2 regions of the Sphingopyxis sp. 550A genome follow, and region 1 is predicted to be linked to the other one. Evidence: riboswitches for the same ligand, from Rfam matches in the RefSeq annotation. Region 1 holds a riboswitch; the other holds the start of a gene.

Evidence for each region. Region 1 has a riboswitch for glycine ahead of ACVENA_RS04875 (L-serine ammonia-lyase). Riboswitches for the same ligand answer to the same signal wherever they lie in the genome.
Region 2: another riboswitch for glycine. It lies ahead of gcvT (glycine cleavage system aminomethyltransferase GcvT); the one in region 1 lies ahead of ACVENA_RS04875 (L-serine ammonia-lyase).

The regions. Positions count from the first base shown of each region.
Region 1 is NZ_CM131615.1:1,025,952-1,030,362, reverse strand. It holds gene ACVENA_RS04880 (TonB-dependent receptor domain-containing protein) at 1-485, shown strand, start outside; gene ACVENA_RS04875 (L-serine ammonia-lyase) at 696-2,093, opposite strand; glycine riboswitch at 2,114-2,176, opposite strand; glycine riboswitch at 2,180-2,267, opposite strand; gene ACVENA_RS04870 (VOC family protein) at 2,937-3,329, shown strand; gene ACVENA_RS04865 (SgcJ/EcaC family oxidoreductase) at 3,357-3,779, opposite strand; gene ACVENA_RS04860 (GFA family protein) at 3,780-4,352, shown strand; gene ACVENA_RS04855 (methylated-DNA--[protein]-cysteine S-methyltransferase) at 4,368-4,411, opposite strand, start outside.
Region 2 is NZ_CM131615.1:3,005,303-3,009,713, reverse strand. It holds gene ACVENA_RS14465 (SPOR domain-containing protein) at 1-254, shown strand, start outside; gene ACVENA_RS14460 (deoxyguanosinetriphosphate triphosphohydrolase) at 251-1,423, shown strand; gene ACVENA_RS14455 (NAD(P)H-binding protein) at 1,491-2,135, shown strand; glycine riboswitch at 2,195-2,292, shown strand; glycine riboswitch at 2,293-2,400, shown strand; gene gcvT (glycine cleavage system aminomethyltransferase GcvT) at 2,454-3,587, shown strand; gene gcvH (glycine cleavage system protein GcvH) at 3,591-3,962, shown strand; gene ACVENA_RS14440 (glycosyltransferase family 2 protein) at 4,002-4,411, shown strand, end outside.

The sequences.
Region 1 (4,411 bases):
ATTCGATCACGCGCGACGCGCTGAGCCCCGAACTCGAACGCAACGGGCTGTCGGGCTTTCCCAAGCTCACCGGCTATGCCGAAGCGCATCTTGACTACAAAAAGCTGACCTGGTTCGTCGGCGCCAACTATGTCGGCCGCGTCGATGACACGCGCTATTGGGAGGAACAGGGCGCCTTCATCCCCGGCACGGATCATTTCCGCTTCTATGGCGCCTATGCCGGCCGAAACATTTACGGCAATTCGAACGATTTCGCCGAGGTCCGCGAAAAGCTGTCGGTCGCCGCCTATGTGACGGCCTACACCTCGGTTCGCTGGCAGATTCTCGACAAGACGACATTGCTCGCCGGGGTCAGCAACATCTTCGACCGGAAGCCGCCGGTGATCGGCCCCGATGCCTATACCTATCGGATCGGATCGGTCGCCGGGAATCAGTATAATCTGACCGGGCGCACCTTCTTCATGCGTCTCAACCAGTCATTCTGAGGTCCGGCCCTCCTTCCATCGACGCAGACCATTGTTCGCGTCGATGGATTCGGAGCGGCTGCCAAGAATTGGGCGGCCTTGATCGTGCGGCCCCGGTGGTGGCCGTGTCCGTCGAATTGCCCTGACACGCTGAAGCTTCGATGATATTCTTCACCTCGCCACGCATTTGGCGCTCAGCGCCCGCACCCGGCGGGGAATGTTACCAGCCCGTCAGCATTCGACGACGTTGACGGCCAGACCGCCAAGACTCGTTTCCTTATATTTCGAGCGCATATCCTCGCCGGTCTGGCGCATCGTCTCGATGACTGCATCGAGCGGGACGACGTGCCGGCCGTCGCCCTGAAGCGCGAGGCACGCGGCATTTATGGCCTTGACCGCCCCCATTGTGTTGCGTTCGATACAGGGAATCTGAACGAGCCCGCCGATCGGGTCGCAGGTCAGTCCGAGATTATGCTCCATCCCGATTTCGGCGGCATTTTCAATCTGCTCATTGGTGCCGCCGAGCGCGGCGACGAGGCCTGCGGCCGCCATCGAGCACGCGACGCCCACTTCGCCCTGACAGCCCATTTCCGCAGCCGAGATCGACGCGCGCATCTTGTAGAGGAATCCGATGGCGGCGGCGGTCGCGAGCAGGACGCGGCTTCCCTCGCGCGAAGCGCCCGGGGTGAAGGATTCATAATATTTGAGGACCGCCGGCAGCACGCCCGCCGCGCCATTGGTCGGGGCAGTTACCACGCGGCCGCCCGCGGCATTTTCCTCGTTCACGCTCAGTGCGAACAGACTGACCCATTCGAAGATCTTGGTGGGGTCGTTCGAGGGGGCCTTGGCCAGCAGCGCATGGTGCAGCGACCGCGCGCGGCGCGGAACGTTGAGGCCACCGGGCAATACACCCTCGCCGCGGCACCCGCGCTCGATGCAGGCGAACATGGCGTCGCGCACAGCATCGATGAAGGCAATCGTCTCGACCGGCGCGCGCCACGCCTCCTCGTTGGCGAGGACGATGTCGGCTATCGCAAGCCCGTGGGTCCGGGCGATTGCGAGCAGTTCCTCCGCCGAGCCGAACGGGTAAGGAAGGGCGACGTTCGACCGTGCCTCCGCCTCGCCCTCACAGCGTATCGCGCCACCGCCGACCGAGAAAAAGGTGCGGGTCAATTCCTCACCGAAGGCATAACGGGCCGTGAACCGCATCGCATTCGCATGTCCGGGCAGAAATTCTCCGCGCCGGAAAATGAGGTCCGCTGTTTCGTTGAATGCGACCGGGCAACAGTCAGCGAGCCGAAGTGAATGGCACTCCCTTATCGCCGCAACGATCTCTTCGACCCGATCTGGATCGATTTCTTCCGGAAGCCGGCCGGACAATCCAAGCAGGATTGCCCTGTCCGTCGCATGCCCCTTGCCGGTCAGCGCAAGCGAGCCGAACAGCTCGCAAGAGACGCGCGCAGGGTGGCCTTTGCCCATCGCGAGCCGGGCGAATTGCGCGGCTGCGCGCATAGGTCCCACCGTGTGGGAACTCGACGGCCCGATCCCGATCGTGAACAGATCAAAGATGCTGAACGCGACATTCGTCGTATGAATCTGTGCGGACACCGGCGCCTCTCCTGCCGGCATTCGCCGGACATCAGCGCCCCTTCTGTCTGCTTGCCTGAGATCGCTATCCCGTCGGCGGACGCACTAAGCGTCACTTTCCAGAATTCCATTGCCGCATGGTCCTTCTGCCTGAGAGTTTCCGGGGCGGTTGCTCCTTCGGCGCCGGAAATATCCGGTCTCTCCCACATCGGCGGATCGACCATCGCGCGCGGCGATCATTGTGTCAACGCTCTGTTTCATCCGATAGTGGACATCACCGAGGTGCATGGGAGTGGCCTGCCCCGGGGCAAGCCACAAAACCGCCCTTCCTTGCCTTCAGAAGGGCTTCAAATAGCAAGTATTGGCGAGTTATAACAATGGTGTGCCCGCGAAGGCGGGCACACCATTGTTAGTGAAAACCCCTCTGGTGCAACGGCATCTTTGCGGAATCCCATAGACTGTAGCGCGCCGTGAAGAGGTCGTGGTCCGGTCTCAACCGATTGACCGCTTTCGGGTGTGGCCGCTTGGCTCACTCGCGGCCCGTACAACAAATTCTCAAAGCGCTGATTCGTCCGGTCGAGACCCAATGTCTACCCAAAGGCGCCTCCCCCGAAGCACGGCGAATATCAATAGAAACGGGCGCCGCCGCAGAAGAAACGGTTGCAAATTCACGCGAATTTGTGCCTGATCGCAGAGTTCCGCCCGATTTTCGGGCAAACCGATATATCTCGAAATAGGGATTTGGTTGAATCGCGAAATTTCTCCTTATTTTTTCATGAGCGTAGCTTTTTTGACGGACTGCTACTCGGTCATTTCAGACTAAATATTTTTCTGTCGCATTTCCAATGCGTTACACCACGCTGAATTATCGAGTGGGAGTGAGCCATGCCCATCGCCTATATCACCATCGGCACCAACGACATGGCGCGGTCGCGGCGCTATTATGATGCGGTCATGCCGCATCTCGGCGGGCGGCTGGAGGTCGACTATGGCGACCAGGCTTGCTGCTATGCGATGCCAAGCGAACAGCGCGTCTGGATCGGCAAGCCGAACGACGGGTTGGCGGCGGCTCCCGGCAACGGAATCATGCCCGGTTTTCTATGCGAAAGCCAAGCGGCGGTGGACGCGGCCCATGCCGCTGCGCTGGCCTGTGGTGGCACCAACGAAGGCGATCCCGGTCCGCGCCCACTTTATGGGCCGGACTTTTATGGCGCCTATGCCCGCGACCCCGAAGGCAACAAGATGAGCTTCGTCTATTTCGGAGCGCCGCAAAGCTGAGCAGACGCCAGCAGAGCGAACGGCGGCTCAATCGCGCAATATCGGCTCACCCGTCCGCGGGTTGACCAGCGTCACATTTTCGAGCGCCTGGATTTGCCATGCGCCATCGCGCCGGGTCACGACCGCAAGAATCATCGTGTCGACCCGATGCGGCCCCGCCGGATGCGCCGCGCCCGCGCTCAGCCGCGACCACATGTGCAGGATCGCGGCATCGGCCGAAATCGGATCGACGTCGGCGATCTCGTTGGTCAGCGTCGAATCGCTGTAGATCGTCTCGTGGATCGGGGCATGGCCCGCGACGATCTGTTCCACCCCGCGCCAGTAGGTGCCGAAGCGATTCACGAAGCTCGCGTCCACATGGAACAGCGCGGCGAACGCCGCCATGTCGTGCCGGTTCCATGCGTCCGCAAATCGCGCGGCGATACTCGCCGGTCCTTCTTCCTGAACCATATGACCCTCCTGACGGTCGAGCGGCTCGACGGCGCAACGCCCATTGCCCTATCCTATCTTCCCGGCGAAATCGACAAGCGAGTCGCAGTCATGGACAGGATCGAAACCGAAGCCTCGGGCGGCTGCCAGTGCGGCGCGGTGCGCTGGCACATCACCGCGGTGCTCGACACCTCGCATATCTGCCATTGCCGCATGTGCCAGAAGGCAGCGGGCAATTTTTTCATCGCGCTGATCGGCGTTCCACGCGATGCGATCACCTGGACGCGCGGGCAGCCGGCAACCTTTGCCAGTTCGGACAAGGCCGCGCGCGGTTTCTGCCGCGACTGCGGAACGCCGCTCACCTACGACTATCACGAGAGCAGGCATATCAACCTCACGACCGGATCGTTCGACGAGCCCGAGCGGTTTCAGCCCAAGGTCCAGTTCGGCCTCGAAGCCCGGCTCCCCGTTTTCGAGGATCTGCCGCTGAAGGCTGAAGGCACGACCGAAGAGACGATGGCCGCCTATGTCGGGGCGATCAGGGCGAGCAACCACCAGCATCCCGATCGCGACACCGATCGCTGGCCGCAATAAGCAGTCGCGCGCGGCCTATTGCTCAAGTTCGAGCAGATATTTCTTCGCGTCGAGCCCGC
Region 2 (4,411 bases), 2.0 Mb from region 1:
GGGTGCAGATCGCGACCGGCGCCAATGCCAAGGCGCTGGCGTTCGACTATGGCAAGTTCGCGAAGAAGAACCCCGCGCTGTTCAAGGGCAAATCGGCCGCGACGACCGAATGGGGCAAGACGCGGCGCCTGCTCGTCGGGCCGTTCAAGGATCGCGCGGCGGCGCAGGACTGGCTCGGCGACTACAAGAAGGCGGGCGGCGACGGATTCCTGTTCAACAGCGACGCCGGCCAGAGCGTCGACCCGGTCAAATGAGCGTCGCCGCCTGCGCCAGCAATCCGGCGCAGAGCCGCGGCCGCCGCCACGAGGAACCCGGCCGCGTCGTGCGCGGCCCGCGCGACGCCTTTCAGCGCGACCGCGACCGCATCATCCACTCGATCGCCTTTCGCCGCCTGCGCCACAAGACGCAGGTCTTCGTCGCGCCCGACGGCGACCATTACCGCGTCCGCCTGACTCACAGCATCGAGGTCGCGCAGATCGGTCGCGGCATTGCCCGCGCGCTCGGCCTCAACGAGGATCTGACCGAGGCACTGTGCCTCGCGCATGACATCGGCCACCCACCTTTCGGCCATGCCGGCGAGGACGCGCTGAAGGCCGCGATGTTTGATCACGGCGGCTTCGATCATAACGGCCATACGCTGCGGACATTGGCGCGGCTCGAATGTCCCTATCCGCGCTTCGACGGGCTGAACCTCAGTTGGGAGACGCTGGAGGGGCTCGCCAAGCATAACGGCCCGGTGCGTCGTCCCGGCTGGGCGCTGGCCGAGATCGACGGCGAGTTTCCGCTCGACCTTGCGAGCTACGCCAGCCTTGAGGCGCAGATCGCGGCGGTCGCCGACGACATCGCCTATGACAATCACGACATCGACGATGGGCTGCGCGCGGGATTGCTGACGCTCGACCAGTTGATGGGCCAGCCGTTCGTCGCCGCCAATTACCGCGCCGTCGAGGGCCGCTTTCCCGGCGCGCCGCGCGACCGCTTGCTGCGCGAACTGGTGCGCGACCAGATCGGCGTCATGGTCAACGACGTGATCGCCGCGACCGAAGCGAACGTCGCCGCCGCCGGGGTCGCGAGCGTCGGCGAGGTCCGCGCGGCGGGCTGCACGCTCGGCGATTTCTCGGACGAACTCGCGAGGGCGGAGCGCGACCTCAAGCGCTTCATGTATGCGAACCTCTACCACCATCCCTCGCAGATCGAGGCGGCGGCGGGCGCGAAGGAGGTGGTGTCGCGCCTGTTCGGCGCCTATGCGGCCGACCCGCGCCTGATGGGCGAGGATTGGGCGTCGCGCCTGCCCGAAGGCGACAGCGCGACGGTGCGCCATATCGGCGACTATATCGCCGGCATGACCGACCGCTTTGCGATTGACCGCTTTGCGGAGATATTTGGGCGCGGGGCGGTGCCGGAGGCGTTGGCGCACGCCTGATCGACGGTGCGAAAATAACCACAGGCCCACGTTGCCAACCCGACCCGGCGCAGCTTAGGATCGCCCCATGGCGTCACCCGACATCTTGCTGCTTGGCGCAACCGGCCTCGTCGGCGGCATCGTGGCGCGGTCGGTCGCGGCGACGATCCTCGTCCGCCGCGCGCCCGATTATCAAGATTCGCAGCCGGAGATGGACGTTGCGCCCAGCGAGCAATGGCCCGCGATCATCGCCGGCCGGCGACCTGCGACCCTCATCTCCTGTCTCGGCACCACGATCCGGCAGGCGGGGTCGCAGGCAGCCTTTCGGGCGGTCGATCATGATCTGGCCCTCGCTTGCGCGCGGGCCGCGAAGGAGGCGGGCGCGCGGCATATGATCGCGGTCAGCAGCGTCGGGGCGTCGTCGCAAGCCTCCAATTTCTATCTGCGGACCAAGGGCGAGGTCGAGGATGATCTTCGCGCGCTGGCGTTCGACCGGCTCGATTTGCTTCGCCCCGGCCTGCTGACCGGCGAGCGTCAGGGGCCGCCGCGGCTGGGCGAGGGGATTGCGATGGTCGCGGCGCCGCTGACCGATGCGCTGCTCCATGGATCGCTGCGTCGCTATCGCTCGATTCCGGCAGAAAGGGTCGCACAGGCGATCGTCACCCTGACCGGCGAGCGGGCGTCCGGCGTCTATATCCACGAAAACGACGCGATCCGCGCGCTCGCCGATTGACTCCGCAAAAAGGCGACGCCAAGGCTCGGGCGTCTGTCGGGTCTCCTTGCGGAGATTCGGCCGGCCGCGCGGGAGAGCGCGGGGCAGGGCGACCTGCACCGCCACCGAAGGAGCAACCGCCCCGGAAACTCTCAGGTCAACGGACCGCGCAGGCTGGAACGGACACTCTGGAAAGCGTTCCGGCGAAGGTCGTCGGGACCACCGAAGGGGTAACTCTGCGTTCTCGCAGGGGAAACTCTCAGGTTCCCGTGACAGAGGGGGCATGGCGACAGGACGGCATCGGGCCGCGCCTTGCCATGTCAACCGCGGGAGACTGACATGACCGAAACGGACTTTACGGGCGAGGAAGCGGTTCCCACCGCAACGCTGCCGCTCGACGCCTGGCACCGCGCGAAGGGCGGCCGGATGGTCGAATTCGCCGGCTATTGGATGCCGATCCAATATGAAGGCATCATGGCCGAACATCAGTGGACGCGCGAGAATGCGGGTCTGTTCGACGTCAGCCATATGGGGCAGCTCAGTCTTGAAGGCGAAGGCGCCGTGGAAGCGCTTGAAGCGCTCGTCCCCGGCGACATTGCGGCGCTGAGGCCCGGCCGGATGCGCTATTCGCTGCTGCTCGGCGAGGATGGCGGCATACTCGACGATCTGATGATCACCAACGAGGGCGACCAGCTCGGCATCGTCGTCAACGGCGCCGTGAAGTGGGACGATATCGCACATCTGCGCGAGCATCTCCCCGACGATGTCACCCTCAATCACAGGGAAGATCACGGGCTGCTCGCGCTGCAGGGGCCGAAGGCGGCTGAAGCGCTCGCGCGTCTCGTTCCCGAAAGCGCCGGCCTTGTCTTCATGCAGGCTGCGCAGGCGACCTGGAACGGCCATGCGATCGCGCTCAGCCGCTCGGGCTATACCGGCGAGGACGGTTTCGAAATCTCGCTTCCGAACGAAGCGCTCGCGGCTTTTGCCGACGCGCTGTGCGCGATGGATGAGGTGAAACCGATCGGGCTCGGTGCGCGCGACAGCCTGCGGCTCGAAGCGGGACTTCCCCTCTACGGCCACGATCTCAGCGAAGACACCGATCCGATCGAGGGCGACCTTGGTTTTGCGATCGGCAAGCGCCGCCGCGAGGAAGCGAATTTCCCCGGCGCCGCGCGCATTCTCGGCCATCTTGCCGACGGTCCGCCGCGCCAGCGCGTGGGCCTGCTCGTCGATGGCAAGCTGCCGGTGCGTGAAGGCGCGAAGCTGTTCGACGGCAACACAGAGATCGGCGTCGTGACTTCGGGCGGCTTTGCCCCCAGCGTCGGCGCGCCGATCGCCATGGGTTATGTGCCGCGCGATCACGCGGTGCCCGGCACCGCGATCGCCGCCGAAGTTCGCGGCAAGCGCGTGCCTTGCACCGTCGCCGCCATGCCCTTCGTTCCCCATCATTATGTCCGCAAACAGGGAGGCTGACCGATGCCGCGTTATTATACCGAAGAGCATGAATGGGTCGATGTCGACGGCGACATCGCGACGGTCGGCATCACCGACTTCGCGCAGAGCCAGCTCGGCGACATCGTGTTCGTCGAGGTTCCCGACACCGGCGCCGAACTCACCGCGGGCGGTGACGCCGCGGTCGTCGAATCGGTCAAGGCCGCGAGCGACGTCTATGCGCCGGTCGACGGCGTGGTGACCGAAGGCAACGGCCAGCTCGAAGAGGATCCGGCGCTCGTCAACAGCGACCCGGAGGGCGAAGGCTGGTTCTTCCGCATGACGCTGACCGACAAGAGCCAGCTCGACGGTCTGATGAACGCCGAAGCCTACAAGGCCTTCATCGCCGATCTTTGACTTGTCCTCCCCTCCCGCCTGCGGGAGGGGGGAGATGATGTGAGCGCATCCGCCGCCCTCGCCGATTGCCGCCTGATGGTGGCGACGCCCATCTATGACGGGGCGCAGGGTAGCTATGTCCGCGCGGCGCTCGACCTCGCGTTGAAGGCGCAGGCGGCGGGCGTCGCGGTGCGCTTCGAGTTCATTCTTTACCAGCCGTCGATCACGCGCGCGCGCGATCTGCTGGCGGCGATCTTCCGCGCCAGCGATTCCACCCATCTACTGTTCGTCGACGCCGATATCGATTTCGCGGCTGACGACGTCTTTTCGATGCTGGCCGCGATGCGCGAGCGGGACGATTGCGCGATCCTTGCCGCCGCTTGCCCGCGACGAATGGTCAACTGGTCCAACGTCGCACGCGCGGTCGAGCGTGGGATGGCGAAGGACGATCCGGGCGACCTCGCGCGCTT